3 regions of the Pseudomonas imperatae genome follow, and region 1 is predicted to be linked to each of the others. Evidence: riboswitches for the same ligand, from Rfam matches in the RefSeq annotation. Region 1 holds a riboswitch; each other region holds the start of a gene.
The links. A riboswitch is a leader RNA that binds a small molecule or an ion and turns the genes downstream of it on or off. The one in region 1 is predicted to bind cobalamin.
Positions count from the first base shown of each region.

Region 2: linked by a shared signal. The riboswitch ahead of cobO (cob(I)yrinic acid a,c-diamide adenosyltransferase) and the one ahead of ACWKWX_RS21295 (TonB-dependent receptor) in region 1 are both predicted to bind cobalamin.
Region 3: linked by a shared signal. The riboswitch ahead of ACWKWX_RS12045 (ABC transporter substrate-binding protein) and the one ahead of ACWKWX_RS21295 (TonB-dependent receptor) in region 1 are both predicted to bind cobalamin.

Region 1 is NZ_JBSKHP010000017.1:106,996-114,375, reverse strand. Features, by position in the region: gene ACWKWX_RS21325 (OprD family porin) at 1-397, opposite strand, end outside; gene ACWKWX_RS21320 (alpha/beta fold hydrolase) at 660-1,619, opposite strand; gene ACWKWX_RS21315 (helix-turn-helix transcriptional regulator) at 1,680-2,597, opposite strand; gene ACWKWX_RS21310 (fumarylacetoacetate hydrolase family protein) at 2,656-3,351, opposite strand; gene ACWKWX_RS21305 (hypothetical protein) at 3,492-3,923, shown strand; gene ACWKWX_RS21300 (DNA-binding protein) at 3,930-4,919, opposite strand; cobalamin riboswitch at 5,039-5,244, shown strand; gene ACWKWX_RS21295 (TonB-dependent receptor) at 5,353-7,380, shown strand, end outside.
Region 2 is NZ_JBSKHP010000007.1:185,164-192,543, forward strand. Features, by position in the region: gene ACWKWX_RS11335 (NAD-dependent deacylase) at 1-336, shown strand, start outside; gene ACWKWX_RS11340 (C40 family peptidase) at 404-1,039, shown strand; gene ACWKWX_RS11345 (C40 family peptidase) at 1,152-1,691, shown strand; gene ACWKWX_RS11350 (PQQ-dependent sugar dehydrogenase) at 1,773-3,089, opposite strand; cobalamin riboswitch at 3,394-3,621, shown strand; gene cobO (cob(I)yrinic acid a,c-diamide adenosyltransferase) at 3,754-4,365, shown strand; gene ACWKWX_RS11360 (cobyrinic acid a,c-diamide synthase CobB) at 4,362-5,675, shown strand; gene bluB (5,6-dimethylbenzimidazole synthase) at 5,675-6,325, shown strand; gene cbiB (adenosylcobinamide-phosphate synthase CbiB) at 6,322-7,230, shown strand; gene cobD (threonine-phosphate decarboxylase CobD) at 7,223-7,380, shown strand, end outside.
Region 3 is NZ_JBSKHP010000008.1:69,752-77,131, forward strand. Features, by position in the region: gene ACWKWX_RS12025 (SurA N-terminal domain-containing protein) at 1-339, shown strand, start outside; gene cobF (precorrin-6A synthase (deacetylating)) at 506-1,264, opposite strand; gene ACWKWX_RS12035 (ABC transporter ATP-binding protein) at 1,275-2,036, opposite strand; gene ACWKWX_RS12040 (FecCD family ABC transporter permease) at 2,033-3,061, opposite strand; gene ACWKWX_RS12045 (ABC transporter substrate-binding protein) at 3,061-4,083, opposite strand; adenosylcobalamin (AdoCbl) riboswitch at 4,085-4,225, opposite strand; gene ACWKWX_RS12050 (class I SAM-dependent methyltransferase) at 4,392-5,318, opposite strand; gene ACWKWX_RS12055 (DUF4142 domain-containing protein) at 5,402-5,896, opposite strand; gene ACWKWX_RS12060 (LysR family transcriptional regulator) at 6,084-6,992, shown strand; gene ACWKWX_RS12065 (substrate-binding domain-containing protein) at 6,986-7,380, opposite strand, start outside.

The sequences.
Region 1 (7,380 bases):
CGGTCTTCGAGAAGCGCAGCTTGGCGGTCAGGCCCAGGCTGGCGAAGTCGTTCACCGCGCGGCCGTCGCTCTCACTGGGGAAGACAATGCCGCCGCCGCTGCTGCCGCTGTTGTAGGCCTGGCCCTTGCCCGAGTCCAGGCGCAGGCCGAGCATGCCCAGGGCGTCGAGGCCCAAGCCCAGCGGGCCGTCGGTGAAGCCCGAGGTGTAATTGAGGATGAAGCCCTGGCCCCACTCCTGCTGCTTGGACGGGGTGGCCGTGCCGCTGCGGTTGTCGTTGTTGATGAAGAAGTTGCGCAGGGTCAGGTCGGCCTTGCTGTCATCGAGGAAACCATCGGCCCACAGGGGCTGGCTGAACAAAGCGGCGCTGAGGGCCAGGGGGAAGGCTTGACGGTACATCGGACGTCCTTGGTGGGGTCAGGGACGGCGGAGTGTAGGAATGTACGTTTTGGTTCAAAAATACGGAGTTGGCCTATGGATATGCCGGGCGGGGTCATAAGTGCCTAGGGAAAAGGCATATGCTGGTGGTGCGTGGCTTTGGGTAAAGCTTTATGGATCAAGAGGTTGGAAGGTTAAATTAATCTTCATTGTGGGAGCTGGCTTGCCAGCGAGCTGTTGAGGCTCAAAAGCTCGCTGGCAAGCCAGCTCCCACCTGTGCACGTCACACGGGAAAATGGCTTGCCAGAAAGCGCAGCAAATGCCCGTTGACGATGTCGGGCTGTTCGCTCTGTATCCAGTGCCCGCAGGCCTTGACGATGTGCTGCTCCAGGCGTGGCACCCGTTTGGGCATGCGCAGCAACGTGTGCGCCTCCAGCACGCCGACTGGATCCAGGTCGCCCAGCAGGAACAGCGCCGGCTGCTCGACGCAGGCTTCGGCCAGGGCTTCGGTGCGCTGCCAGTTGCGTTCGAAATTGCGGTACCAGTTCAGCGCGCCATGGAAGCCGCGGCCGGCGAAGGTTTGCACGTACACCTCGAACGCCTCGGCGCTGCACCAGGGCGGCAGCCGGTCGGGCTGGTTGATGCCGTCGAACAGCGTGGCGCTGGCGGGCTTGTGCTTGAGGATCAGGTCGCCGTTGGCGCCGCCCTGCATGAACATGCGCAGGGTGTGGGCGATGTCGGCGTCCAGCTCGGCCTCGGCCACCCCCGGGTTCTGGAAATACAGGATGTAGTTGAAACGGTCCTTGAAGTGCGCGCGTATCAGCTCTATCGCCGGCTGCTTTGGCCGCCCGGCGTAGGGCACCGACAGGGCCACCACCGCCTGCACCCGCTCAGGTTCCAGCAGCGCCAGGTGCCAAGCCACCGGCGCGCCCCAGTCGTGGCCCACCACGCACACCTGGCGCTGGCCCAGCAGGTCCATGGCGCCCTGGATGTCGGCGCACAGGGTCAACAGGTCGTAGGCCTCCACCGCCTGGGGCGCGGAGCTGGCGCCGTAGCCGCGCATCTCCGGCACCCACACCTGGTAACCTGCGGCCACCAGCGGCGCGATCTGCGCCCGCCACGAGTACCAGCACTCGGGGAAACCGTGCAGCAGCCACACCGGCCGGCCGTGTTCGGGCCCGGCGACGTGCACGCTCAGGGTGATGCCGTTGACCGCCAGGGTGCGTTGTTGTGTGGCCTTCATCGTCCATGCTCGTCTGAACCTTTCACCTACCCTAGCAAAGCCCGGCCACAACGCTAACCATCATTGATGGACGCTATGCTCGCGCTGCTGTCGGCGAAATTGCCCGGGCGGCAGGCCCTGGGTCTGGCGGAAGCGCCGCGAAAAGTACGCTTCGTCGCTGAAACCGCAGCGCTGGGCGACGTGGCTGATGGGCTCGTCGCTGTTGAGCAGATGGGTGCGCGCCAGGCGCATGCGCCGCTCCAGCACCAGTTCGCTGAAGGTGCTGCCGGTGTCCTTGCGCAGCAGGTGGGTGAGGTAGTTGGGCGACAGGAACGCCGCGGCGGCCGCGTCCTTCAAGGTCAGCTCCGGGTTGGCGATGTGCTCGCGAATATAGGCCGTCACCCGCGCCAGCGCGTCGCGGCGGCCGCGCCGTGCGGCCTTGTCGCTGGCCAGTTGCTGCAACGCCGGGGCGAAGCGCTGGCTGACCAGGCCAATCAGTTGCAACAGCCCGGCCCGCAGCAAGGTGGTGGTGCCGAAGTCACGGGTGCGGTCCAGCTCGCGCAGGCGCAGCAGCAAGGCCTGGACCTCGGCAAAGGCGCCGTCGTCGAGAATGAAATCCAGGTGTTCCTGGCACTGGAACGGCGCCAGCTCGGGGGCCTGGCCCAGGGGCACGTCCTCCAGGTCCAGCGGGTCGCAGGCCAGGTGCGGCAGCAGGAAACCCTGGGCGAAGTTGATGAGCATGAAGTTGCCGTGCTCGGGGTGCGGGATCAGGTGCAGGCGGTGCGGCAGGATAAAGCTCAGGGCGTTGCGCGGGAACGGCCGCACCGCGCCGCCGATGTGCTGCACGGTGTCGCCGCCCAGGTTGACCTGGATCTGGAAGTATTCGTGGCGGTGCGGCGAGGTCAGCGCCTCGCGCTCCTGCTTGTCGCGGATGTAGAAATCCTCGCGGTTGCTGCGCTGCTGCATGCCGTAGGTGGGCACGCGGGACAGGGACGACATGGCAGCAACCTCGAAAGCCGGAAAGACGCCGCCAGTCTAAAGCGCGGCGCGGCGGCTGTCAGCGCTGGCCGATGCGCAAGGCGAACTGGGCGACACCGTCGATGCCGGCGCTGACCTGGTCGCCGGGCTGCAAGGCGCCGACGCCGGCCGGGGTGCCGGTGAAGATCAGGTCGCCGGGCTGCAGCGCCACCGATTGCGACAGGTAGGCGATCACGTCCGGCACCGCCCAGATCTGGTCCGCCAGGTCGCCGCGCTGGCGCTCCTCGCCGTTCACCGTGAGCCAGATGGCGCCGCTGGCCGGGTGGCCCAGGGTGCTGGCCGGGATCAACGCGGTGCACGGCGCCGACTCGTCGAAGCCCTTGGCCCAGTCCCACGGCCGGCCCTGCTTCTTGGCCTGGGCCTGCAGGTCGCGGCGGGTCAGGTCCAGGCCCACGCCATAGCCCCACACATGCGCCAGGGCCTGCTCGGGGGCGATGTCGACGCCGCCCTCGGCGATAGCCACCACCAGTTCCACCTCATGGTGCAGGTCGGCGGTCAGCGGCGGGTAGGCGATCACGCCCTCGGCCGGCACCACGGCGTCGGCGGGCTTGCAGAAGAAGAACGGTGGCTCGCGGTCCGGGTCATGGCCCATTTCCCGCGCGTGCTCGGAATAATTGCGGCCCACGCAGAACACCCGGCGCACGGGGAAACGGCGGCTGTCGCCGGCAATGGCGACGCTGGCGGCGGGCGGTGGGGCAATCACGTACTCGGTCATGGAGGGGCTCCTGATGGCAAAGGCAGGCCTGCAGTGTGCCCGCTCGCAACGGTGCCTGGCTTGGACAGCGCCGCGCGGATTATGGACAGCGCAACGCAATGGCGCATACTTTCCCTGTAGCGTCACCACAAGGAGTACCCATGAGCGATCACGACGACAACGTCATTCCTCTGCGCCGCACCAAGGTGTTCGAGGACGACGGCAGCGAACCGGCACTGCTCGACGAGGTCATGCGCCGCCTGATGGTGCAGACCTTCGCCGGCACCGACATCGACTGCGCCGCCATCCACACCCAGGGCCAGTACCGCCAGGCCCTGGCGTACATGATCCAGGGCATCCTCAACGGCCCCAACCCGGGCGACAACCTGCTGGCCTTCGCCCTCAAAACCATTCACATGTCCGGCGAGGAATTCGCCAAGCTCGACGGCTACGGCCCCAAGCTGTGCGCCCAGGCCCTGCTGGACATGGGCAACGGCGTGCCCGGCTCGGTGGAGAAGATGCAGCGGGTGCGGCGCATCCTGCGCAGCGGCCTGCACCCGGTGGGCCCGGACGATACCCCTTCCCAGCCCTGAGCGGCGTTACTCGGCGCTGGCCGCGGCGCGGTCGGCGCGCCACTGCGCCAAGGTGGCGTTGGCCTGTTGCAGCTGTTGCTCCAGGCGCGCCTCGCGCAGCACCTGGGCCTTGCTGGCCTTGGCCTGGGCCGCCTGCTCCTGGCGCAGCCCCTCGATCTGCTGGGCTTGCGCCTCGCGTGCGCCCAACGCCTGGGCCAATTGCGTGGCCAGGGCCGTGGCCTCGGCGGCCTTGTCGGCCAGGGCCTGGGTGGCGGTGTCCTGATCCTTGCGCGCCTGGCGTGCCTCCACCAGCATGCGCTCGTTGTCGCGGTTCAGGCGCATCAACTCGTCCTGCTTGACGATCAGGCTCTGCTGCAACTGCCGCACTTCCACCTGCACCTGCTGCACCTGGCTTTCGTGGCGGCGCTGGTCCTGGTCGCGCTGCTCCTTCACCGCCTGGCGGTAGTGCTCCAGGGCGTCGCGGGCGTGCTGGTGCTTGTCTTCCAGCGAGCGGATGTGTTCGTCCTTTTCCTGCACGCGCAGCTGCAGGTCGCTGCACTCCTGGCCCAACCGCGCGTTGCGGGTGTGCTCGGCCTGCAACGAGGTGCGGCAGGTAGCCAGCTGCTCCGACTCACTGGCCAGGGCCTCGGCCTGGATCTCGAACTGCTGCAGCAACGCGGCGTGGGCCTTGGCGGCTTCGGCCAGGTCGGCTTCGAGCACGGCTTTCTGCAGGTCGAAACGCGCCTGGGCCTGCTGCACGTACTCGTCGCCCTCCTCCTTCAGGCGCAAGGCCAGGCGGCCTACCAGCTCGCCCAGCTCCTGGGTCAGGTGCTCGCGCGGGGCCTGGCGGCGCTGGTCGGTTTCTTCCAGCTCCTTGAGGTAGCGGTGGATGGTGGTCTTCGAACCGGTGTTGCCCAACGCCACGCGCACGGCGTCGATGGTGGGGTTCTCGCCCCGGGCCAGCAGCGCCTCACGCGCCTTTTGCACCACTGCCTTGTTGATCCCACCCCGTGCCATGCCTGCTCCTATGAAGTGTACTGCGGTATGTATTCTGTAATGGCGCGCAATATACCACGGTGCCTGGGAAAGTCGCCGTATCGGGTTTGAAACATTGACCTGGATCCACATCAGTGGTCGAATGCGCGCCAGTTTCAGGTGCCCTCAGCCGCCGTGCTCAGGGTGAAACGGGAAGCCGGTGCGTCACTTTGGTGATCAGTCCGGCGCTGCCCCCGCAACGGTAAGCGAGCGAACGCGTCAACAGGCCACTGTGCATAGAGCATGGGAAGGCGACGCGTTCATGACCCTCGCAAGCCCGGAGACCGGCCTGCAAACGCTTCAATTGGCAACCCGCGGTGGGCGGGCGCAGGCCGGTTTCCGTGGGCGTTTGCGCCCGCGATTTGCCATGCGTGTCCCTCCGGGTTCATCTTTTCCTGACTGTAGTTGGAACAGCATGTCCCGCACTTCCCTGCTTCACAGCCTGGCCCCGTGCCTGGCCTTGTCCTTGCCCGTGCACGCCGCCGATGAGCTGGCGCTGCCGGCCACCACCATCAGCGAACACGCCGACTCCGCGCTGGCCACCCCTGGCACGGCAGGCTCGCGCCTGAACCTGACGCCGCTGCAGACCCCGGCCAGTATCAGCAGCCTCGACGAAGGCGCCATCGACCAGCGCAACAACCTCACGGTGCAGGAAGCCGTCACCCGCGCCCCCGGCATCACCAGCATCGCCGCGCCGGGCAACGGCAACACGGCGCTGTCGGCGCGCGGCTTCAGCGGCCACGAGTCGGTGATGACCCTGTTCGACGGCGCGCGCCTGTACACCGGTGCCGGCACCCAGACCTTCCCGGTGGACCCGTGGATGGTGGAGCGCATCGACGTGATCCGCGGCCCGGCCTCGGTGCTGTACGGCGAAGGTGCCACCGGCGCGGTGATCAACGTGATCCCCAAGAAGCCCTTCGACGGCGCCATCAGCAACCACCTGCGCGTGGGCTACGGCAGCGACGACCGCCAGCAGGCCGCGTTCGACAGCGGCGGCTCGCTGGGCGAGCGCCTCAGCTACCGGCTGACCCTGGACCAGCAAAGCAGCAACGGCTGGGTAGACCGTGGCCAGTCGTCCAGCCTGGCCTTCAGCGGCGCCCTGCGCTGGCAGGCCAGCGACGACCTGAGTTTCACCCTGGCCCACGAGCGCGGTGACAGCCGCCCCATGAACTACCTGGGCACGCCGCTGATCGACGGCCACTACCACGACAGCCTGCGCGACAAGAACTACAACGTGCGCAACGCCGTGCAGCACTACGACGACCAATGGACCCGGCTGACCAGCGACTGGACCCTGAGCGACGCCGTCAGTGCCAGCAACGAGCTGTACTACATCAAGAGCCGCCGCCACTGGCGCAACGCCGAAAGCTACAGCTGGGACAGCAGCCAGGGCCAGTTGCTGCGCGGCAGCTACCTGGAAATCAAGCATCACGAAGAACAGTTGGGCGACCGCCAGACCTTCACCTTCGACCACAGCCTGTTGGGGCTGGCCAGCAAGACCGTGGTCGGCGCCGAGTACAACCGCATCCGCTTCGGCCTGGCCAACAACTCGCCCTACACCGACGTCGGTGGCGACTACGTAGACCCCTGGGCGCTAGCGCCGGGCTGGTTCCACAGCCAGTCGCCGTTCCAGGCGCTGAGCCAGAGCACCACTCAGACCTTCGCGCTGTTCGCCGAGAACCGCCTGCAGCTGTCGGAACGCTGGGCGCTGGTGACCGGCGTGCGCCGCGACCAGAACCACATCCAGCGTGACGACGCGCGTACCGGCACCCGCAGCGACGTCAATCTGGACGGCGGCAACTGGCGCGCCGGGCTGGTGTTCGCGGTCACCGACCAGCTGTCCCTATACGGCCAGTACAGCACCAGCCAGGACGGCGTCAGCGACCTGGTCACCCTCAACCCCACCCAGCAGCAGCTGGACCTGGCCCGGGCCAGGCAGACCGAGCTGGGCCTCAAGCAGCAGTTCTGGGACGGCCGCGGCGCCTGGACCCTGGCGGCGTACCACATCGTCAAGCGCAAGCTGTTGACCACCGACCCCATCACCCGCGACACCCTGCAGGTGGGCCAGCAGTCCTCGAAAGGCCTGGAGGCCAGCCTGGAACTGGCGTTGGCCGACCATTGGCAGCTGTCGGCGAACGCCGCGGTGGTGCGCGCCCGTTACGATGACTTCGATGAAGCGGTGGATGGCCAGGTGCTGTCGCGCGCCGGCAACCGCCCCACCGATGTGCCGCGGCGCACCGCCAACCTGTGGCTGAGCAAGGCTCTCACCGAGCGTATCGACGCCGGTGCCGGCCTGCGCTACGTGGATGCGCGCTACGCCAACACCGCCAACAGCGCGCAGGTGCCGGGGTATACGGTGGTGGATGCCAACCTTGGGTGGCAGGTGCTGCCGGACGTGCGCCTGGGGTTGCAGGTCAACAACCTGCTGGATCGGCGTTATGCG
Region 2 (7,380 bases), on a different contig from region 1:
CGGGAAATCCTTGGTCAGCCACTGCCGCCGCGCTGTAACGTCTGTAATGGCGTTATGCGGCCTTCCGTGGTGCTTTTCGAGGAAATGCTGCCCGAGCGGGCGATTGAGGCGCTGTATCGGCAAATGGCGATCGGTTTCGAGGTGGTGCTGGTGATCGGCACCACGGCAAGCTTCCCCTACATCAACGCGCCCATCGCTGAAACCCGCGCCGCTGGCGGGTTTGCCATTGAGATCAACCCATTGCGAAGCGGGCTTTCTGCCAGCATGGACGTGTTTTTTGAGAGTAGGGCGTTAGAAGTCATGCCGAAACTGCTGAGTCACATTTTTTTCGATTGAATTTGCAAATGGATTTGATAGCGGGCATAGTCGCGTCTTCTTAACTTCTACAGACACGGTCGTGCCCATGCTAAAGCGCTTCGCACCCCTCGTGCCCCTCGCACTCGTGACCCTGCTTTTCGGCTGCGCGGCTCATACGCCGGTATCGCAGCAACAGGCTCTCAACCCGGTGACTCCACAGTCCCAGGCCCAGACGAAAGCTGTAACCCTGAATTTCCAAGAAGAAGAGCTGGATACCGAAAAGGAACTGGCTGACTTCTCCGAGAACAGCAAGCCCTACCAGATGCCCATGCTGGCTGACAGCATCCTGGAACGCGGCAAATCGCTGATCGGCACCCGCTATCGCACCGGTGGTTCCACTGAATCGGGCTTCGATTGCAGCGGCTTCATCGGTTACCTGTTCCGCGAGGAGGCCGGCATGACCCTGCCGCGTTCCACGCGTGACATGATCAACGTCAAGGCCCCCCTGGTAGCCCGCAACAACCTCAAGCCCGGTGACCTGCTGTTCTTCAGCACCCGTGGCCGTGGTCGCGTGAGCCACGCCGGCATCTACCTGGGCGATGACCAGTTCATCCACTCCAGCAGCCACCGTAGCGGCGGCGTGCGCATCGACAGCCTCGATGACGCCTACTGGAGCAAGACCTTTATCGAAGCCAAGCGTGCCTTGGCCATGGCACCGACCACGACTATCGCACGCAAGTAAGCAGTCTGGGCGGTACTCGCAGCGGCGGCGCACTGAAAAGTGTGCCGCCGTTGCGCGTTTTCGGGAATACAAGCTAGTCTTCAACGGCAGTTGAATCAGGATGGTTCTGTTTATGTCGCTAACGGCCCGTTTCGCGCTATTACTCTTCGCAGGCCTGCTCACCGCCTGCGCTGGCCACAAGCCGCCACCTGCGCCTGCGCCGGTGTATCAACCTTTTGTTTCAGCTCCCCAGCAGCCCCTGTCTCCCCAGGCCGATGACGTCCTGATGCGCGCCATCGGGCTGGTCGGCACCCCATACCGCTGGGGCGGCAACACGCCGGATTCGGGCTTTGACTGCAGCGGCCTGATCGCCTACGTCTATCGCGACGCGGCCGGCATCAGCCTGCCGCGCTCCACGCGGGAAATGATCAGCATGCGCGCCCCCGATGTCAGCAAGGATGCCTTGCAGTCCGGTGACCTGATCTTCTTCGCCACCAGCGGTGGTTCGCAGGTCAGCCATGCCGGCATCTACGTGGGCGAGGGCCGCTTCGTGCATGCCCCGGCCACGGGTGGCACGGTGAAGCTGGACTACCTCAACAAGCCGTATTGGCAACACGCCTACCTGAACGCCAAGCGCGTGCTGCAACCAGCAAGCCTGGCGCATAACCCTTGATGCGCCTGTGGGAGCTGGCTTGCCAGCGAGCTGTTCGGGTTTCCCCCAAAGCTCGCTGGCAAGCCAGCTCCCACAGGTTGTTTACTTCTCAGCCGTAATCCGCCAGATCTTGTTCCCCACGTCATCCGCCACAAGCACCCCGCCCTTGTGGTCCTCGGTCACGCCCACCGGCCGGCCCATGGCCTGTTCCTTGTCGTTGAGGAACCCGGTCAGCACGTCGATCGGCTGGCCGCTGGGCTTGCCGTCCACGAACGGCACGAAAATCACTTTGTAGCCACTGTGTGGCTTGCGGTTCCACGAACCGTGCTGGCTTACGTAGGCGCCATGGTTGAACGGCGCCGCCAGCCCGCCGCTGTTGCTGGCAAAGGTGAAGCCGATGGAAGCGGTGTGCGGGCCCACGGCGTAGTCCGGGGCGATGGCCTTGGCCACCAGTGCCGGGTTCTGCGGGCTGACGCGGTTGTCGATGTGCTGGCCGTAGTAGCTGAACGGCCAGCCATAGAAGCCGCCGTCCTTCACCGAGGTGATGTAGTCAGGCACCAGGTCGCTGCCGATCTCGTCGCGTTCGTTGACTGAGGTCCACAACTGCCCGGTCTGCGGCTCGAAGCCCATGCCGTTGGGGTTGCGCAGGCCGGAGGCGTAGATGCGGTGCTCGCCGCTGGCGCGGTCCACCTCCCAGATCGCCGCGCGGCCTGCTTCCTTGTCCAGGCCGTTCTCGCCGACGTTGCTGTTGGAGCCCACGGTGACGTACAGCTTGTTGCCCGAGGGGCTGGCGATGACGTTCTTGGTCCAGTGGTGGTTGAGCGGCCCGCCCGGCAGGTCCGTCACCTTGGTGCCCTGGCCGCTGATGGCGGTGGCGCCGGTGTTGTAATGGAAGCGCAGCAGGGCATCGGTGTCGGCCACGTACAGGTCGCTGCCCACCAGGGTCATGCCGAACGGCGAGTTGAGGTTGGCGATGAACACTGTGCGGGTGTCGGCCACGCCGTCGCCGTCGGTGTCGCGCAGCAGGGTGATGCGGTTGGCGCTGGGCACGCCGGCGCCGGCCTTGCCCATGACCTTCTTCATTACCCAACCCTTGATGCCCTTGGCGTCCTCGGGCTTGGGCGGCGCGTTGGTCTCGGCCACCAGCACGTCGCCGTTGGGCAGCACGTACAGCCAGCGCGGGTGGTCCAGGCCCTCGGCGAAGGCGGCCACCTGGGTGCCCTTGGCCGGCTGGGGTTTCTCGCCGTCGGGCCAGCCGATGGCGTCGGCGATGTTCACCGTGGGGATCAGTGTCTTGTTCGGCGCCGGCAGCTGCGGGTGCGGGCCGGTGCCGTCGGCCACCTTCAGGGTCGAGGACTCGCCACAGGCCAGCAGCGTGCTGGAGGCGAGGATGATCAGGGCCAGGCGGGTCTTGTGCATTGTAATTGCTCGCTGAGGCGGAGGTATGTGCTGTAGAGGGGCGGGGTAGGGCAGTGGTTCCAATAAAACCCCGCAGCAGCAACTGTCTTGAAACGGCGTCGTCTGCATCGCGACTAAAGTCGGCTCCTACGCCGTTCGTGGTAGGAGCCGGCCTTGGCCGCGATGCAGGCGACGCGATCGACAAAGGTGCACGCGCTCCGTAGCAGCGGCCGAAGGCCGCGTCAGGGCCGGACGCCGCCTGGCGGCAGCTGCTACGGGGGAGGTATGGCGAGCTTTAATTGACCTCCCACCCCCAACCCTCTAACCTTCCCGGCGTGTTTCAGGTGCCCTGCAGCCCCACGGCTGGCAGGGTGAAACAGGGAAGCCGGTGAGCCGCCGCAGGTGTGCGAGCCCGGCGCTGCCCCCGCAACGGTAAATGAGTCAAGGTCGCGCATGGCGCCACTGGGCCGAATTGGCTCGGGAAGGCGCGTGGCCCCGGGTGTGCATGCCCCCGCTCATGAGTCCGGAGACCGGCCTGGAACCCTTCTTGGCAAGCCGCTGGCTTGCCGGTCCCCTTTTGTTCTGTCGCGCGGGTGAGAGCGGCATTGACGAGTCTGTGCTGCGTCCGTCCGGGCGGCGGCTTTTCGTCGATGTCGCCTGTGTGCAGGTGTAGCGGAGAGCTGCGATGAGTGAATCCCAGGAACGTGAACAACGCCATCTGGCGCGCATGTTGCGCAAGAAGGCGATCATTGACGAGCGCATTGCCAATGCGCCCAACGAATGCGGGCTGCTGCTGGTACTGAGCGGCAACGGCAAGGGCAAGAGCAGCTCGGCCTTCGGCATGCTCGCGCGCGCCATGGGCCACGGCATGCAGTGCGGCGTGGTGCAGTTCATCAAGGGCCGCAACGCCACCGGCGAAGAGTTGTTCTTCCGCCGCTTCCCCGAGCAGGTGCGCTACCACGTGATGGGCGAGGGCTTTACCTGGGAAACCCAGGACCGCCAGCGTGACATCGCCGCCGCCCAGGCCGCCTGGGAAGTGTCCCGTGGCCTGTTGCAGGATGAGAGCATCGGCCTGGTGATTCTCGATGAACTGAACATCGCCCTCAAGCACGGCTACCTGGACCTCGACCAGGTGCTGGCCGACCTGCAGGCGCGTCCCGCCATGCAGCACGTGGTGGTCACCGGCCGTGGCGCCAAGGACGAGATGGTCGAACTGGCCGACACCGTCACCGAGATGGGCATGCTCAAGCACGCCTTCCAGGCCGGCATTCGTGCCCAGAAGGGCATCGAGCTATGACCCAGCCGCGTCATTGCCCGGCGGTGCTGATCGCAGCACCCGCTTCTGGCCAGGGCAAGACCACCGTCACCGCCGCCCTGGCGCGCCTGCACCGCAACCAGGGGCACAAGGTGCGGGTGTTCAAGTGCGGGCCGGATTTCCTCGACCCCATGATCCTGGAACGGGCCAGTGGCGCGCCGGTGTACCAGCTCGACCTGTGGATGGTGGGCGCCGAGGAAAGCCGGCGCCTGCTGTGGGAAGCGGCGGCCGAGGCCGACCTGATCCTGATCGAGGGCGTGATGGGCCTGTTCGACGGCACCCCCAGCAGCGCCGACCTGGCGCGGCACTTCGGCGTGCCGGTGCTGGGCGTGATCGACGGCACCGCCATGGCCCAGACCTTCGGCGCCCTGGCCCTGGGCCTGGCGCGCTACCAGCCGGACCTGCCGTTCGCCGGCGTGCTGGCCAACCGCGTCGGCACCCTGCGCCACGCGCAACTGCTTGAAGGCAGCCTCACCGAAGGCCTGCGCTGGTACGGCGCGTTGTCTCGCGAGACCGGCATCGAACTGCCCAGCCGCCATTTGGGCCTGGTGCAGGCCAGCGAGCTGAACGACCTGGACCTGCGCCTGGACGCGGCCGCCAATGCCCTGGCGGCAAGCTGCGAAGTCGCGCTGCCACCGCCGGTCACCTTTGCTGCGCCCACCCCGGTGCCGTGCGAACCGCTGCTGGCCGGCGTGCGCATTGCCGTCGCCCGTGACGAGGCCTTCGCCTTCACCTACGGCGCCAGCCTCGACCTGCTGCGCGCCATGGGCGCCGAGCTGAGCTTCTTCTCGCCGGTGCATGACCAACAGTTGCCGCCCTGCGACAGCCTGTACCTGCCCGGTGGCTACCCGGAACTGCACCACCACACCCTGGCGGCCAACGCGCCGATGCTGGCGGCGATTCGCGGCCACCACGCCGAAGGCAAACCGCTGCTGGCCGAATGTGGCGGCATGCTCTACCTGCTGGACGCCCTGACCGACGTCGACGGCCAGCGCGCCGAGCTGCTGGGCCTGCTGCCTGGCGAAGCGGTGATGCAAAAGCGCCTGGCGGCCCTGGCCCTGCAAGCCGTGGAGCTGCCCGAAGGCACCCTGCGCGGGCACACCTACCACCATTCGCTGACCAGCACCGCGCTTGAGCCCATCGCCCGTGGCCTCAGCCCCAACGGTGGCCGCGGCGCCGAGGCGGTGTACCGTGATGGCCGGCTGACGGCGTCGTACGTGCACTTCTATTTCCCGTCCAACCCGGCGGCCGTTGCCGCCCTGTTCTGCCCCAAAGGGGCCTCGCACATTTGATGACTGACAACGCCTACACCCCCGCCGAGCGCGCGGCCATCTACCGAGCCATCGGTGAGCGCCGCGACATGCGCCACTTCGCCGGCGGCGACGTCGCCCCGCAACTGCTGGCGCGCCTGCTGCACGCCGCGCACCAGGCGCCCAGCGTCGGCCTGATGCAGCCCTGGCGCTTCATCCGCATCAGCGACCGCGCCCTGCGCGAGCGTATCCAGGCGGTGGTGGAGGACGAGCGGGTGCGCACCGCCGAGGCCCTGGGCGAGCGCTCGGACGAGTTCATGAAGCTCAAGGTGGAAGGCATCAACGACTGCGCCGAGGTGCTGGTGGCGGCGCTGATGGACGACCGCGAGCGCTACATCTTCGGCCGCCGTACCTTGCCGGAGATGGACCTGGCGTCGCTGTCCTGCGCCATCCAGAACCTGTGGCTGGCGGCGCGTGCCGAAGGCCTGGGCATGGGCTGGGTCTCGCTGTTCGACCCCCAGGCCCTGGCCGACCTGCTGGGCCTGCCCGCCGGCGCCAAGCCCATGGCCGTGCTGTGCCTGGGCCCGGTGACCGAATTCTACCCATCGCCCATGCTGGTGATGGAAGGCTGGGCCGAGGCCAAGCCATTGAGCGAGATGCTGTATGAAAACCACTGGGGGGTTAAGCCATGAGCATCGCCCTGGTCACCGTTGCCGGCGTGGCGCTGGATGCCCTGCTTGGCGAGCCGAAGAGCCGTCACCCGCTGGTAGCCTTCGGGCGCCTGGCCGACCGCCTGGAGCGCCGCTTCAACGGCGGCGGCCGTGGGTGGCGCAGCCACGGTGTGACGGCCTGGTTCCTGGCCGTCATCCCCTTGACCCTGCTGGCCACGCTGCTGTCCTGGCTGCCATACGTGGGCACCCTGGTGGAAATCCTCGCGCTGTACTGCGCCCTGGGCCTGCGCAGCCTCGGTGAGCACGTGGCGCCCGTGGCCCAGGCCCTGCGCAGCGATGACCTGGACACCGCCCGCACTCGCGTGGGCTACCTGGTCAGCCGCCAGACCAGCGAGCTGGACGCCAACGCCGTGGCGCGCGCCGCCACCGAGTCGGTGCTGGAGAACGGCAGCGACGCGGTGTTCGCCGCGCTGTTCTGGTTTGCCGTGGCCGGCGCGCCGGGCGTGGTGCTGTACCGCCTGAGCAATACCCTGGACGCCATGTGGGGCTACCGCAACGAGCGCTTCGAACGTTTCGGCTGGGCGGCAGCGCGCATCGACGACGTCCTCAACTATATTCCTGCACGGCTGGTGGCCCTGACCTACGCGGTGCTGGGCAAGACGCGCCTGGCCCTGCGCTGCTGGCGCCAGCAGGCGCCGAAGTGGGACAGCCCCAACGCCGGCCCGGTCATGGCTGCCGGTGCTGGCGCCCTGGGCGTCGAGCTGGGTGGCCCGGCGGTCTATCATGGCGAGCTGCATGAGCGCGCGACCCTGGGCGAAGGCCCGGCGGCCGACGCCGACGCCATCGACCGCGGCTGGCAACTGGTGCAGCGCGGTGTGTGGCTGTGGCTGCTGATCCTGTGTGTGGGAGGGCAATTCTATGCTTGAGCACGGTGGACGACTGCGCAAGGCCGCGCAGCAATACGGCATCGCCGAGGCCGACTGGCTCGACCTGTCCAGCGGCCTGGCGCCCTGGCCCTGGCCGATCCCGGCGATTCCCGAGCGCGCCTGGGCGCGCCTGCCGGAAACCGACGACGG
Region 3 (7,380 bases), on a different contig from region 1:
CGCGACGGCAAGGTCCCGTTGGCTGCAACGCAGGAAGGCCAGGCCTGGAAAACCCAGGAAGCCGTGTCGCGTAGCCAGGAAGGTATCGATCCGACCGTGCTGCAGGACGTATTCCGCATGACCAAGCCTGTGGGCAAGGACAAGCCGGTCTACGACAGCGTCAGCCTGTCCGATGGCAGCTACGTGCTGGTCCGCCTGAACGGTGTCAACGAAGCCGCTGCCGCCACCGATGCAGAGAAAGCGCAATACCGCCGCTTCCTGGCCTCGCGTGCTGGCCAGCAGGACTTCGCGGCCTACCGCAAGGCGCTGGAAACCAAGGCGGATATCACGCGCTACTAAGCCGTGATCCCCACCTGAAAAAGGCCGCGCAAGCGGCCTTTTTCATTTCCCGGCCGCAACACCGCCTCGCCTGTACCGCCCCGTAGCAGCGGCCGCAGGCCGCGTCCCCCAGCGCCACGGTCTTCCTGGAATACCGCACAGCCCTGGACGCCGCCTGCGGCAGCTGCTACGGGAGGGTGCGCTTCAACAGGTAGGTGTCCATGATCCAGCCGTGGCGCAGCCGTGCCTGTTCGCGCGCGTGCGCGATCTGGTCGGCCACCTGGTCCAGTGGCCCAGCAATCAGGATCTCATCGGCGCTGCCCACGTAGGCGCCCCACCAGATGTACAACCCCTGGCCACGCAGGCGGTTGAACGCCTGATGGGCGTCCAGCATCACCACCTGGCTGTCACCGGCACCCAGCGCATCCCCCAGCTGCCGCCCCGGGCTGATGCGCACCGAACCACCGATCTCGTTCAGCGGCACCCGATGGGCTGCGGCCAGCGCCTGCACGGCGGTGATGCCGGGTATCACCTGGTACTCGAACACCTCGCGGCCGGCGGCCAGGATCGCCTGCAAAATCCGCAGGGTGCTGTCGTACAGGGCCGGGTCGCCCCACACCAGGATGCCCGCGCACTGGCCATCGGCGACTTCATCGGCGATCAGTTGCTCGATCAGCCGCTGCTTGTCGTCGTTCAGGCGCTGTACCGCACCCGCGTAGCTGTCGCCGTCAGGCCCGCGCGGCGGGTGGTCGGCTTCCACCATGCGCCAGGGCCGCTCGGTGGCCAGGCGCGTGCACAGGTCGCGGCGCAGGTCGTTGAGCCCGTGCTTGGCCGGGCCCTTGTCGAACAGCAGGAACACGTCGACGCGGTTCAGCGCCTTCAGCGCCTGCAAGGTCAGGTGGTCAGGGTTGCCGGCACCGATGCCGATGACCAGGACGGTTTTCATGGGCCATGCCTCAGGGCAGGTATTGAATGTGCGGGCGGCCATGGTGGGCGGAGGGGCTGACTATGCAGCGTACGCCGTAGACCTGGGCGACCCGCCCGGCGGTGAGGACCTGTTCCGGGCTGCCGCTGGCCACCACCCGGCCCTGTTGCAGCAGCACCAGGCGGTCGCAGAACATCGCGGCCAGGTTCAGGTCATGCAGGGCCATCACGCAGGTCACCGGCAGGCCCTGAATCAGTTGTAGCAGCTGCAGCTGGTGTTGGATATCCAGGTGATTGGTGGGCTCGTCCAGCAGCAGTTCGCTGGGGCCCTGGGCCAGGGCACGGGCGATCTGCGTGCGCTGGCGTTCGCCCCCCGACAGGCTGTGCCAGCTGCGCAGCCGCAGGGCGCCCAGGCCGGTGCGCGCCAGGGCCTGCTCGACGATGGCCTGGTCTTCCTGGGTCCAGGCCGACAGCGCGCCACGGTGCGGGGTGCGGCCCAGGCGCACGATGTCCTGCACGCGAATGTCCACCTCGGTGCCGGCGTGCTGTTCCACCAGCGCCACGCGCCGGGCCACGGCCTTGCGCGGCCATTGCGCCAGTGGGCGGCCGTCGAGGCTGACGCTGCCCTGGCTGGGCGTGCGCAGGCCGGCCAGCAGGCGCAGCAGGGTCGATTTGCCGGAGCCGTTGGGGCCAATCAGGCCCAGGGTGCCCTGGGCGGGCAGGTCCAGGCTGATGCCGTCGATGATCACCTGGCCGTCGACGCTCCAGCCGACGTTGTCGGCGCGCAGGCTCATGGCGCCGCCCGGTTGCGGTAGAGCAGGGCGGCGAACACCGGCGCGCCGACCAGGGCGGTGACCACGCCAATGGGCAGCACCTGGCCGGGCACGATCAACCGTGAGGCGATGTCGGCCAGCACCATGAAGTTGGCGCCGATCAGCACGCAGGCCAGCAGCAGCCGCACGTGCCGCGGGCCTACCAGCAGGCGGGCGATGTGCGGCACCACCAGGCCGACGAAACCCACGGCGCCGACGATGCTCACCAGGGTGGCGGTGATCAGCGCCGTCACTCCGAACAGCAACCAGCGCAGGCCCGCCACCGGCACGCCGAGGCTGGCGGCGGCGTCGTCGCCGAAAACGAAGGCATCCAGGGTGCGCGCGCAGTACAGGCACACCAGCAGGCCGGCGCCCACCACCGCAGCGGCCAAGCCGACGTCCGCCCAGCGCACGCCGCCCAGGCTGCCCAGCAGCCAGAACATCACGCTGCGCGCCTGTTCGGCGTTGGCCGAGGTGGAGACGATCCAGGCGGTCAGGGCGTTGAACAGCTGCGCGCCGGCCACGCCGGCCAGTATCACCTGGGCCGGGCCGCCGCGGATGCCGGTGGCCAGCAGCACCACCAGGCCGAACGCCAGCGCGGCGCCGAGGAAGGCCCCCAGGGAGATGCCAATCAAGCCGCCGCCCAGGCCCAGCAGCATCACCAGCACCGCGCCGGTGGAGGCGCCGGCGCTGATGCCCAGCACGTACGGATCGGCCAAGGCGTTGCGCAGCAGCGCCTGCAACACCGCGCCGCACAGCGACAGGCCAGCGCCGCAGCAGGCGGCCACCAGCGCGCGGCTCAGGCGGTATTCCCAGATGATGCCCTGCTGGATCCGCGGCACCTCATAGGCACCCAGCCCCAGGCCGTTGAGCAGCGCCTTGAGGGTCACGGCCAGGGGAATGTCCAGCTCACCCAGGGACACCGCCAGGGCAATCGACAGGCCCAGGCTGAACAGCGCCAGCAGGGCCAGGGCCCAGCGGCCCAGGCGGCTGCGCTCCACTGGCATCAAGGCGCCTTGCCCGTGTCGGCCAGGCCCTTGGCGATCTGCTCGATGGCGTCGACCACGCCCATGGACGGGTTCAGGGTGTTGGCGTCGACCACGATCAGGCGACCGTTGCGCACCGCCTTGAGTTCGCGGGTCACCGGGTCGTTGCGCAGGAAGGCCAGCTTCTTCTCGACGTCGTCGGCGGGGTAGAGGCGGCGCTGCATGCGCGCCAGCACGATCACGTCGGGGTCACGGGCGGCAATGCTCTCCCAGCTCACGCCGGGCCATTCCTCATCGCTGTCGATGACGTTGCGCAGGCCCAGCACCTGGGAGATATAGCCCGGCGCGCCGTGCTTGCCGGCCACCCACGGGTCGCCTTCCAGGCGCGTGCTGGAGAACCAGTACAGCACCGACAGCGGTGGGTGCGCGGTGGCGTTGGCCAGTTTCACGGCGGCCGCCACGCGCTCATGCAGGCGTGCGCTGAGGGCCTGGCCGGCAGCGGGCACGTCGAAGATGGTCGCCAGTTCGCTGATTTCCTTGTCCACCAGGGCCAGGGAATACAGCTGGCTGCGGCTGCCATCGGCGTTGGAGGTGGCGGTCACGCCCTTGCCGTCGCAGTCGCTGGGCGACACGTAGGAGGGGATACCCAGCTTCAGCAACTGCTCGGGCGTCGCCACCTCGCCTTGGGGGCCGATGTGGTAGGTGTACTGCGCCACGACGATGTCCGGCGCGGTCTTGGCCACGGCCTCGAAGCTGGGGGCGTTGTCGGCCAGGCGCGGCACCTTGGCGCCGGCGGCGGCCAGCGCCTGCGGCAGCGGCCCGAACCACACGCCGGTGCCGACCATGCGCGGGCCCAGGCCCAGGGACAGCAGAAATTCAGTGCTGGCTTGGCCGAGGCTGACCGCCCGTTGTGGTGGGGCGTCGATGCGCACGCTGTGGCCGCAGTTCTGCACGGTCAGCGGGTAGTGGCTGGCCGGCGCGGCGGCTACGGCTGAGGCGGCGGATAAACACAGGCAGGCAAAAGCAAGGCGGCGTAACAGCATGCAGCGGCTCCCGGGATGGCGCGTCCGTTGGGCGAAAGAAATGGCGTGCAGCAAGGTCTGGCTTTCGGGAGGCCCGAACACAGTGGCGCGACCGCGCCGGAGTTGCACCGGCTTCCTGCTGCACGCATTAAAAAGCCCGCAGAGGGTAAGTGGCATTGCCCAAGAGAGCAACCTGCCGTTCACCTTCCCTGGATCAAACGCTGTAGCCGCTGCCGCCAGGCTGCGCTGGCCCTGGCGTACGCTGGAGATTTTCAGCGTGGACAAGGGCCAGCGCAGCCTGCGGCAGCGGCTACGCAGTCATGCGAGGTTCAGGCGCTGGTAAACACCAGCGCCTTGAGGCCGCCTTCGGCCTCGGCGTCGGGGAATTCCGGCGGGTTTTCCAGGCGGTGCTGGAAGGTCAGCTGCGGCGCTTCCTCGGCCATGCTCTGGATCAGGAAGTCGGAGCCGATGGCCGGGTCATTGACGCAGGCCAGCACCACGCCCTGTTCGGTCAGCAGCTCGGGCAGCTTGCGCAGCACCTTGCGGTAGTCCTGGGTGAGCACGAAGCTGCCACGCTGGAACGACGGCGGGTCGATGATCACCAGGTCATAGGGGCCGCCACGCTTGACCTTGCCCCACGACTTGAACAGCTCGTGGCCCAGGAAACTCACGCGGTCCAGGTCGTGGCCGTTCAGGCGGTGGTTGTCACGGCCGCGGCTCAGGGCGGCGCGGGCCATGTCCAGGTTCACCACGTGCTCGGCGCCGCCGGCGATGGCCGTCAGCGAGAAGCCACAGGTGTAGGCGAACAGGTTCAGCACGCGCTTGCCGGCGGCCTGCTCGCGCACCCATTGGCGCCCGTAGCGCATGTCCAGGAACAGCCCGATGTTCTGCTTGCGGCCCAGGTCCAGCTGGTAGCGCAGGCCGTCCTCGTCGATGAACCATTGCTCCACCGGCTCGCCCAGCAGCCATTCGGCGGCGCTGTCGGGCAGGTAGCGGTGCTGCAGGATCAGGCTGTGCACCTGTGGGGTGGCCTGGGCCAGTGCCAGCAGCAGCGGCTTCAGCGCGGCCAGCTCGTCGGCGGCCGGTTCGCGGAACAGCGACACCAGCAGCACCCCCTGCAGCCAGTCCACGGTGATCTGCTCCAGGCCCGGCCAGCAGCGGCCGCGGCCGTGGAACAGGCGGCGGGTTTCGGCAGGCGGGTGTTGCAGGGCGGTGCTGAGGTGTTGCTGCAATAAAGCGAGGGCGTCGGCGTTCATGAAAGACTTTTGGCAGGGCATAAAGCGCCCATGGTAAACGCTGGCGCAGGGCCGTGGGAAATCCACGGCCGTGCGCGCCAGGATCACTGATGCTTGGCTTGCAGTTCCTTGGCCATTTTCAGGTGCTCCTGCAGCTTGGGCAGGGTCTGTTTGGCGAAGTCCTTGAGCTCGGCCTTGTCGGAGGATTCGACCTCTTTCTGGAACAGCTCGATGGTGTCTTCGTGGGCCTTCACCTGATTGGCGGCGTAGGCCTTGTCGAAGGACTCGTCGCGCATTTCGAGGATTTTCTTCTTCGCCTGGTCCATCAACGTGGCGTCGTCGGGCACCACCAGGTCCAGCTTGTGCGCCAGCGCCGCCAGCTTCTGGTTGGCCGCGCCGTGGTCCTTGATCATCATCTGGGCGAAGCTCTTCACGTCCGCCGAGCTGCTTTTCTGCAGCGCCAGCTTGCCAGCCTCGACTTCGGTGATGCCGCCTGCGGTGGCATCGGCGACAAAGGCGCTGGTGGCAGCGGCGAATGCGGGGCTTGCCAGCGCGCCGGTCAGGGCCAGCACAAGCGTGCCTGCTTTGAATGCGTCCATGGGAAATCTCCGTCGTTATTGTTCGGGAAGCGAGAGGGTGACGCCTCGCTCCCTACAATGGATTGCCCGGCCACCGCGTTGGTGCTTGGGCGGCGACGAACGGTCTTTCGACTATGGTCCAGCATCAATCCTGGCCATTCATGCATTAAGCTGATCGGATAAATAAAATTCGGCATGAGTGACCGGGATGAGCATCAATTTCGACCTGAACGACCTGCAGGCCTTTCGCGCAGTGGTGGAGAAGGGCAGTTTTCGCAAGGCCGCCGAGGCCATCAGCATCTCCCAGCCGGCGTTGAGCCGGCGCATCGAAAAGCTGGAAAGCGCGCTCAACGTGCGGCTGTTCGACCGCACCACCCGCCGCGTCAACCTGACCATGGTCGGCCGCGCCTTCGCCCCCAGCGCCGAACGCCTGCTCAATGACCTGGACATCGCCCTGCTGGGCATCAGCGAAGTGGCCTCCACGCGCCTGGGCAACGTCACCGTGGCCTGCGTGCCGTCGGCCGCTTATTACTTCATGCCCAAGGTGGTGGCCCGCTACCACAAGCTCTACCCGCGCATTCGCGTGAAGGTGCTCGATGCCAGCGCCAACGACGTGCAGCAGGCCGTGCTCAGCGGCGAGGCCGACCTGGGCCTGAGCTTTACCGGCAACCTGCCGCCGGAGCTGGAATTCGAACTGCTGGTGCAGGAGCACTACGTGGCCGCCTGCCGCCGCGACCACCCCCTGGCCGGGCGCAAGCAGCTGAGCTGGGAAGAGTATTTCCAGCACGACTACATCTCGGTGGACAAGACCTCCGGCAACCGCTTCGTGCTGGACCAGGCGTTGCTGCACATCCGCCCGGCGCGGCCGAGCATCTGCGAGACCCGCCATGTGACGACCATGCTCGGGCTGGTTGAGGCGGGCTTGGGGATTGCGGCGGTGCCGTCCATGGCCTTGCCGTTGGGCGAGCACCAGTGGATGACCAGCATCCCGCTGGTGGAGCCCGAGGTGTTGCGCAGCGTGGGGTTGATCCGTCGCCGGGGCCGGCTGTTGACCCCGGCGGCGCTGGAACTGGAGCAGTTGATCAGGGAGTTCAAGAAACCCCTGGAAGATCAGTGAGGCACTGAGTCCAGGCCGGTGCCGGTAACCACCGACTGCGCCTGGGCCGAAGCCATGTAGTCGAGCAGGGCCTTGGCCTCGGCCGGGTGCGCGGCGCCCACCGGGATGCCGGCGGCGAAGCGCGTCACCGACTGCAACGGCTCGGGGATCTTGCCCACGTAGGTCACGCCGGCGATGGGCAACAGCTCGCTGACCTGTTGCAGGCCCAGCTGCGGCTCGCCCTTGGCCACTTCACCGGCCACCGGAATGCGCTCGATCATCTTCGCCTTGGGCTTGAGCTGGGCTTCGATGCCCAGGCGCTTGAACAGCTGGTCCTGTACGTAGACGCCGCTGGCGCTGTCGGAATAACCCACGGACCTGGCCTGCAGCAACGCCTGCTTGAAGGCAG